DNA from 2 places in the Janthinobacterium sp. 1_2014MBL_MicDiv genome. Region 2 is predicted to be linked to the other one. Evidence: predicted binding sites of a transcription regulator. Region 2 holds the regulator's gene; the other holds the start of a gene.
The links. The regulator sigma-54, encoded in region 2, starts transcription at its own class of promoters, with help from an activator protein. The targets are predictions, from matches to a motif close to TGGCANGNAANCTGCTTT.
Positions count from the first base shown of each region.

Region 1: the regulator sigma-54 is predicted to act here: its motif matches at 1,727-1,744, upstream of glnA (type I glutamate--ammonia ligase).

Region 1 is NZ_CP011319.1:5,014,220-5,018,637, reverse strand. It holds gene YQ44_RS21630 (TAXI family TRAP transporter solute-binding subunit) at 1-918, shown strand, start outside; gene YQ44_RS21625 (rhodanese-like domain-containing protein) at 995-1,456, opposite strand; gene glnA (type I glutamate--ammonia ligase) at 1,842-3,257, shown strand; gene YQ44_RS21615 (DUF4124 domain-containing protein) at 3,430-3,915, shown strand; gene glnL (nitrogen regulation protein NR(II)) at 3,923-4,418, shown strand, end outside.
Region 2 is NZ_CP011319.1:5,656,630-5,661,047, reverse strand. It holds gene lptA (lipopolysaccharide transport periplasmic protein LptA) at 1-461, shown strand, start outside; gene lptB (LPS export ABC transporter ATP-binding protein) at 461-1,216, shown strand; gene YQ44_RS24505 (RNA polymerase factor sigma-54) at 1,221-2,699, shown strand; gene hpf (ribosome hibernation-promoting factor, HPF/YfiA family) at 2,769-3,131, shown strand; gene YQ44_RS24495 (enoyl-CoA hydratase/isomerase family protein) at 3,286-4,371, shown strand; gene rapZ (RNase adapter RapZ) at 4,416-4,418, opposite strand, start outside.

The DNA.
Region 1 (4,418 bases), 640 kb from region 2:
CTGGGGCCGGAGGGCACGGGCGTGCCCAGCCTGTTCCGTCAATTGCTGTCCGTAAATGGCGTAGAAGCAACGGAGCTGACGGTAAGCGACCTGCAAAACACGCCCGCCACGGTGGAGCTGCTGGAAGGGCGCATCGACGGCCTCGTGTTCAGCTCGGCGCCGGAAGCGCCGCTGATCCAGATGCTGCTGCAAACGCCGGGCATCAAGCTGTTTGATTTTTCGCAAGCCGAGGCGTACACGCGGCGCCTGCCCTTTCTGACCCACGTCATCTTGCCGCGTGGCATCGTCGACCTGGGGCAGAACATTCCCGCGCAGGATTATCACCTGATCGCGCCGACCGCCACGCTGGTGGCGCGCGAAGACTTGCATCCGGCCCTGATCGACCTGTTCGTGCAGGCGGCGGCCGGCATCCACGGCGGCACGGGCTGGTTCCAGCAGCAGGGGCAGTTCCCGTCCGCGCGCTACACGGAAATTCCCGTCGCGCCGGAAGCGCTGAAATTCTACAAGGATGGCGCGCCCGTGCTGCAGCGCTATATGAGTTTCTGGCTGGCCAATTTCTTCGACCGCATGTGGGTGCTGGTGGTGGCGCTGGGCGCGCTGATCCTGCCCCTGTCGCGCGTCGTGCCGCCGCTGTATGTGTGGCGCATCCGCTCGCGCGTGTACCGCTGGTATGGCCAGCTGCGCACGGTCGAGCAGGCGCTGGAAGACGTGCCGGAAGATAGGCGTGCTGCAGTGTATGCGGAGCAATTGACGCGGCTCGACCAGATCGAGGAAATGGTCAACCAGATTTCGATCCCGCTGTCGTTTGCGGACGGCCTGTACGGCTTGCGCAGCCACATCAATTTCGTGCGCAAGCGGATTCAAACCCTGATGGGCGAGCATCCGACCGCCGCGGCGGAGGCGGGCGAGCCGGCCTGAGCGCTGGATGCGGGCGTTTCCTGCTTAGCGCCGGAGCGCGCCGTCAGGCCCGAGCAATAGCCGCACCGTTAAAACCTCAGGCGCCCAGCCACGGCAAGCCCGCCTTGCACCAGCCACCGATCTGTTTGCGGTGGCCGTCGGCATCCTTGTCGCCCTCGAAGCCTTCGAGGATGTCGAAGCAATTCGCATAGCCGTGTTCGGTGGCCAGCTTGGCCGCATGGCGCGAGCGCACGCCGGAGCGGCACAGGAACAGCAGTACTTCGTCTTTGCCGGCCTGGGCAGCCAGTTGCGCGAGAAAGTCGGGATTGGGCACGCCGCCCGGATAAGTGGCCCATTGCACCGCACCATGCTGGGTATCGGCGATGTCGACCCGGCCGACCCAGTCGCGCTCGGCATTGGTGCGCACGTCGATCAGCTTGACGCTGGCATCGAGTTGCAGCAATTCATACGCTTCCTGCGGCGTCACGGCGCCGGCGTACGGCGTACCCTCATTGGCGCGGCTGCGGGCGGTGCTCAGGATGTCGGCGGCGGTGGTCATGGCGTCCTCGATGAAGGTGGAATGGTATGAACGATTATAGTGCGCCACCGGCGCCCCGCAAACGGGAATACGCGGTGCATGCGCGTCGCACCATAAAGAGGCATTTTCTCAAAAAAGCAAGGAAATGCACGATAATGGTGCGTTATTAGTTTTTCGCACTTGTATAGTGCATTCCTGATGTGCGGCTGTTCTTGCGTGGAAATCGCCGCCATGAAAACTTTCACTGGGATGACAGCGATTTTGCCGCCGACACCCAGGAGCTCCTGGAGCTGGCATGGAATCTGCTATGATCCCTATGAGTTTTGGTGGCACGCAATGTTTGCTTCGCTTCATCAGCCCGGACGCATTAAGGTCGGCTCACCCCACATTCATTTAGGAGATACGCATGGCAATGACAGCCGCAGAAGTCTTGAAGATGGTAGAAGAGAACGAAGTCAAATTCGTTGATTTCCGCTTTGCCGATACCCGTGGTAAAGAGCAGCACGTGACGGTTCCCGTGTCGCACTTCGACATGGACAAATTCGAATCGGGCCATGCCTTCGACGGCTCCTCGATCGCTGGCTGGAAAGGCATTGAAGCGTCCGACATGATCTTGCTGCCGGATCCAAACACCGCCAATATCGACCCGTTCATGGAAGAAACGACGCTGTTCATGCAGTGCGACGTGATCGAACCGTCGGACGGCAAGGGCTACGACCGCGACCCGCGCTCGATCGCGAAACGCGCCGAAGCCTACCTGAAATCGTCGGGCATGGGCGACACCGCCTACTTCGGCCCTGAGCCGGAATTCTTCATCTTCGACAGCGTGCGCTGGAAGATCGACATGTCGGGCTGCTTCGTCAAGATCGGTTCGGACGAAGGTTCGTGGTCGACCGGCAAGGACATCGAAGGCGGCAACAGCGGCCACCGTCCTACCGTCAAGGGCGGCTACTTCCCCGTGCCGCCAGTGGACAGCTTCCAGGACATGCGTTCGGAAATGTGCCTGATCCTGGAATCGCTGGGCATCCCGGTTGAGGTACATCATCACGAAGTCGCTGGCGCGGGCCAGAATGAAATCGGCACCAAGTTCTCGACCCTGGTCGAGCGCGCCGACTGGACGCAAAACCTGAAATACGTGGTGTGGAACGTGGCGCACAGCTATGGCAAGACCGCCACCTTCATGCCGAAACCTATCGTTGGCGACAACGGCTCGGGCATGCACGTGCATCAATCCGTATGGAAAGATGGCAAGAACCTGTTCGCCGGTGACGGCTATGCCGGCCTGTCCGATTTCGCCCTGTACTACATCGGCGGCATCATCAAGCACGCCAAGGCACTGAACGCGATCACCAATCCGGGCACCAACTCGTACAAGCGCCTGGTACCAGGCTACGAAGCACCGGTGAAACTGGCGTACTCGGCGAAAAACCGTTCCGCCTCGATCCGTATCCCGCACGTGGCCAATCCAAAAGGCCGTCGCGTGGAAGCGCGTTTCCCGGATCCACTGGCGAACCCGTACCTGTGCTTCGCCGCACTGCTGATGGCTGGCCTGGACGGCGTTGCCAACAAGATCCATCCGGGCGAAGCCGCATCGAAAGATCTGTACCATCTGCCGCCAGAGGAAGATGCACTGATCCCTACCGTTTGCGCCTCGCTGGAAGAAGCGCTGGAAGCCCTGGACAAGGACCGCGAGTTCCTGACCCGTGGCGGTGTCTTCAGCGATTCGATGATCGATGCCTACCTGGAACTGAAAATGCAGGACGTACAGCGCATGCGCATGACCACGCATCCTGCCGAGTTCGACATGTACTACTCGCTGTAATGGCGCCATGCCGGCAACTTGCCGGTAGTGAATAAAAAACGCGGGTGAGGCGATGGTCTTGCCCGCGTTTTTTTATCCGGCGCGCCAGTGTGATGTTGTATATTCAGCCCAGCATCGATGCGATGCAAGCTGACAGGAGTAGAGATTGACTAAGCATTACAGAATGGCGTTGATGGCCGGATTGCTGGGCGCCGCGGCCCAGGCGCATGGGCAGATTTTCCTGTGCACGGATGCCCAGGGCCACAAGGAATTGACGGATATGCGGCGCAACGCCAGTTGCCAGCTGCTCGATTTACCGGGCGCCATCACGGCGCCGCCGGCGCGCAAGACGCCGCCCCCGTCGGGCGCGCCCGCGCGACCCAGTACCCAGGCGGCAGGCACGCCGGCGCCCGCCGCCGGCGCGTTTCCCCGGGTCGATGGCGCCGAGCAGCGCGCGCGCGACCTGGACCGGCGCCAGATCTTGCAGGATGAATTACGCAGCGAAGAGCAGAAACTGGCGGCGCAGCGCCTGGAATTCAACGAGGGCCAGCCGGAACGCCAGGGCAATGAGCGCAACTATGCCAAGTACCAGGAGCGGGTGGCGCAACTGAAGGACAACATTAGCCGGACACAGCAGAACGTCGAGGCCCTGAAACGCGAGATCGCGAATATCCGATGACGAGACGATGACTACAGACACCCACTCCAGCCGCCCGGCCCACCTGGCCGGCCTCGATCTGCTCGCGTCAGCCGTGATCCTGCTCGACGGCGACGGCCGCATCGGCTATGCCAACGCGGCGGCGGAAAACCTGCTGGAAAGCTCGCTGAAAGCCCTGTCGCGGCAAAAGCTGACGGCCCTGTTCCTCAATCCCGACGAGCTGGCCGGCATCTGCGCGCAGGCGCTCGAGCACAAGTTTTCCGACTTGCGCCAGGACTTGAGCCTGGAACGCCTGGGGCGCGAACCGCTGCGCGTGCACAGCATCATCAGCGCGCTCGACGCGCCGCCCGACAGCGTGCTGATCGAGCTGCGCGAAAACGTGCAGCAACTCAAACTCGACCGCGAGGAACGCATCCTCGACCAGAGCCAGGTCAACAAGGAGCTGATCCGCAACCTGGCGCATGAAATCAAGAACCCGCTGGGCGGCATCCGCGGCGCGGCGCAGCTGCTGGAGCTGGAATTGC
Region 2 (4,418 bases):
TCAAGCAAGTCCGTACTCTGACGGGCGACGTGGTGCTGGTGAAGGGCACCTTGACCATGAAGGCGGGGCGGGCCCTGATCACGGAAGACCCGCAAGGCTACCAGTTCATCACCTTCTGGGCCGATCCGGGCAAGCTGGCCACCTTCCGCCAGAAGCGCGATGGCGCGGGCGACCTGTGGGTCGAAGGCGAAGCGGAGCGCGTGGAATACGATAACAAGACGGAAGTGGTGAAACTGTTTTCCAAGGCCAAGCTGACGCGCCTGGAAGGCACGAAAATCACCGATGTGGCCAATGGCGCCTTCATTTCATATGACAGCCGCAACGAAGTGTTCAAGATGGAAAACAGTGACAGCGGCACCAGCGCCCCGGGCGCCGGTAGCGTGCGCATGGTGATCCAGCCGAAGACCAAGGCACCCGCGGCGGAGAAAGCGCCGGCGGCGCCCGCGCCAGGAAAGAAATAATGGAAAATACACGTTGCGGCAGTACCCTGATCGTCCGCGGGCTGCAAAAGACCTATGGCAAGCGGCAAGTCGTGCATGATGTTTCGCTGCAAGTCGAATGCGGTGAAGTGGTGGGTCTGCTGGGGCCGAACGGCGCCGGCAAGACCACCTCGTTCTACATGATCGTCGGCCTGGTGCCGTCGGATGGCGGTACCATCGATATCAGCGGCGTGGATATTTCCAGGCTGCCGATCCACCGCCGCGCGCAGATGGGCCTGTCCTATCTGCCGCAGGAAGCGTCCGTTTTCCGCAAGCTGACGGTGGAAGACAATATCCGCGCCGTGCTGGAAATCCAGACCGTCGAAGGCCGTCCGTTGACGAAGGCCGAGATCGAGGAGCGCCTGGATAAATTGCTGGCCGACTTGCAGATTGAAAAGCTGCGCGAGAACCAGGCCCTGTCGCTGTCGGGCGGCGAGCGCCGCCGCGTGGAAATCGCCCGTGCGCTGGCCACGGACCCGCGTTTCGTGCTGCTCGACGAACCGTTCGCCGGCGTCGACCCGATCGCCGTGATCGAAATCCAGCGCATCGTGCGTTTCTTGAAGGAGCGCAATATCGGTGTGCTGATCACCGACCATAATGTACGCGAGACGCTGGGTATCTGCGACCGTGCCTACATCATCAACCAGGGCTCGGTGCTGGCGTCGGGACGCCCCGACGACATCATCGCGAACGAGTCGGTACGCCGGGTCTATCTGGGCGAACACTTCCGCATGTGAGCCAATGAAACAATCATTGCAGCTGCGCACCTCGCAGCACTTGGCACTGACGCCGCAGTTGCAGCAATCGATACGCCTGTTGCAATTGTCTACCCTGGAATTGCACCAGGAGCTAGAGCAGCTGTTGACGGACAATCCCCTGCTCGAGCGTCTCGACGATCCGCTCGACCGCTCGTTGCGCCTGCTGTCCGATGGCGCCTTGAGTTCGACGGCCGCGCCGGCCGAGGCACCGCCCCAGCCACCGAGCCAGGAGGCGCCCGCCGCGCCGGCCGAAGCGGATGGGTTTGACGGCGAGGCGGGCGAGAGTCCGGCCGCCATGGATGGCGGCGACAGCGACTGGAGCGAAGCGAGCCGTGGCAAGGCGCCCGACGACGAAGATGCCCGTCCGCAACTCGAAGCCCATCACTGCACCTTGCGCGAACACCTGATGGAGCAGATGCGCGTGACGGTGCTCGAATTGCGCGACCGCGCGCTGGTCGAGCTGATCATCGACGCCCTCGACGACAATGGCTACCTGGAAGAGTCGCTCGACGACATCCTGGCGCGCCTGCCGGCGGAGCTGGACATCGACGCCGACGAGCTGCGCACGGCACTGGCGCTGCTGCAAAGCTTCGATCCGCCAGGCGTGGGGGCGCGCAACGCCTCCGAATGCCTGGCGCTGCAAATCAAGCGTTTGCCGCATATCGCCCTGGTGACGCGCCGCATGGCCATCGTCATCGTGGAAAAGCACCTGGCCTGGTTTGCCCAGCGCGATTTCAACAAGCTGAAAAAAGCCCTCGATTGCGACGACGAAGACTTGCGCGAGGCGCAGACCGTGATTCGCCTGTGCAATCCGCACCCGGGCGCCGTGTTCGCTTCCGACGTTTCCGACTACGTGGTGCCGGACGTGGTTGTCAAGCGCGCGCGCAATGGCTGGCAGGTGACGCTGAACAATGACGTCATGCCGCGCCTGCGCGTCAATGCCATGTATGCCAACCTGCTCAAGCAGGGCAAGGGCGAAGGCGCCATGGGTGCACAGTTGCAGGAAGCCAAGTGGCTGATCAAGAATATGCGCCAGCGCTTCGACACGATCCTGCGCGTGGCGCAGGCGATAGTAGAAAGACAAAAGAACTTTTTCTCGCATGGGGCCGTTGCCATGCGCCCCCTTGTGCTCCGTGAAATAGCTGATACACTGGGTTTACACGAGAGTACTATCTCGCGGGTAACAACTCAAAAGTACATGCTGACCCCGCACGGCATGTTCGAGTTGAAATATTTCTTTGGTAGCCACGTCGCCACCGAAGCGGGGGGCGAAGCGTCATCGACGGCGATACGGGCATTGATCGTGCAACTGACAGGAGCAGAAGACCCTAAAAATCCTTTATCCGACAGTAAGATTGCGGACATGCTGGGAGAACAAGGCATGGTGATTGCGCGACGTACTGTTGCCAAATACCGGGAAGCGTTGAAAATTCCGCCAGTGAGTCTGCGTAAGTGCTTGTAGTTTTTTCGGTTCCTCTGCGGGCCGGATACGATGGATACCGCACGAACCCGATCATCTTTAGGAGTGTGTATGAATCTCACCATCAGCGGACATCATCTCGAAGTGACACCAGCCATTCGTGAATACGTACAAACGAAGCTGGAGCGCGTGAAACGTCATTTCGATCACGTTATCGATATCGCCGTGATTCTGACCGTGGACAACCTCAAAGAGAAAGAAAAGCGTCAAAAGGCCGAAGTCAACCTGCGTCTGAGTGGCAAGACCGTCTATGTGGAAAGCCTGGCGCAAGACCTGTATGCCGCGATCGATACCCTGATCGACAAGCTGGACCGGCAAGTGATGAAATACAAAAGCAAAGTGCAAGGGCACGGTAAAGAGGCGATCAAGCATCTGCCAGACAACTCAGAGGATGAAGCCGTCGTCGCCGTCTAAGGCCACCCGCTTCTCGCAGTTGTGATCAACTAAGGGCGCACATCTTGCGCCCTTTTTTGCGCCCGTCACCCTTGCGCACGGATCGCCTGGCCGAACGCAAGGTTGCTCCTGCAGGCGCTAGAATGTTGGCACTTTCACTTCTTGCCTGCCTGCCATGAGCGACTTCGTCCACACCTCCATCCGCAACCGCACCGCGCACATCGTGCTCGACCGCCCGAAAGCCTTGAATTCCCTGTCGCTGGAGATGGTGCGCACCATGAGTGCCGCCTTGCTGGCCTGGCGCGACGATCCGCAGGTGGACGCCGTGGTGATACGCTCGAGCAGCGAAAAAGCCCTGTGCGCCGGCGGCGACATCCGCTTCTTTTACGATGCGGGCCGGGCCACGCCGCAGGGTGGCAGTGCATTGCTGGAAGATTTCTTTACAGAAGAATATGCTTTAAATCATTTAATCCATTTCTATCCGAAACCGTATATCGCCGTGATGGATGGCGTGGTGATGGGCGGCGGCATGGGCGTGGCGCAGGCCGGCCCCGGCAACCGCTTGCGCATCGTGACGGGCCGCACGCGCATGGCCATGCCAGAAGTCAATATTGGCCTGTTCCCCGATGTGGGCGGCAGCTATTTCCTGTCGCGCCTGCCTGGCCAGCTGGGTCTGTACCTGGGCTTGACGGGCCTGACCATCGGCGCGGCCGATGCGCTGTATACAGGGCTGGCCGATGTGTATCTGCCGGAGACGGCCATGGAGGCGCTGGCGGCCCTGTTCGAGTCGACGCCCGGTGAAGGCTTGCCGGTGGCCATCAAGGCCCTGGCGGCGCCATTCCAGGCGCAGGCTGGCGTCTCTGTGCTGGCGGCCGCGCGCACGGCGCTGGACCGCCATTTCAGTGCCGCTTCCGTGGCGGCCATCATGGCATCGCTGGCGCAGGATGACAGTGCGTTCGCGGCCAAGGCGCTGGCGGCAATGCGTTTGCGCTCGCCGCTGATGATGTCGGTCACCCTGGAATTACTGCAGCGCGGCGCACACCTGGGCGTGGCCGATTGCCTGCGCATGGAGCGCACGCAGGTGCGCCACAATTTTGCGCATGGCGAGGTGCTCGAAGGCGTGCGCGCGCTGGTGGTCGACAAGGACAATGCACCGCGCTGGCAGCCGGCCAGCCTGGACGAGGTCGATGCGGCCATGGTGGCGCGCTTCTTTGCACCGGTCTGGCCGGCGCAAGCGCATCCGCTTTGCCATCTGAATTAACAGGGCCACATACAAGCGACGCGCGGTCGCCTGGCGTTCTAGTTCTA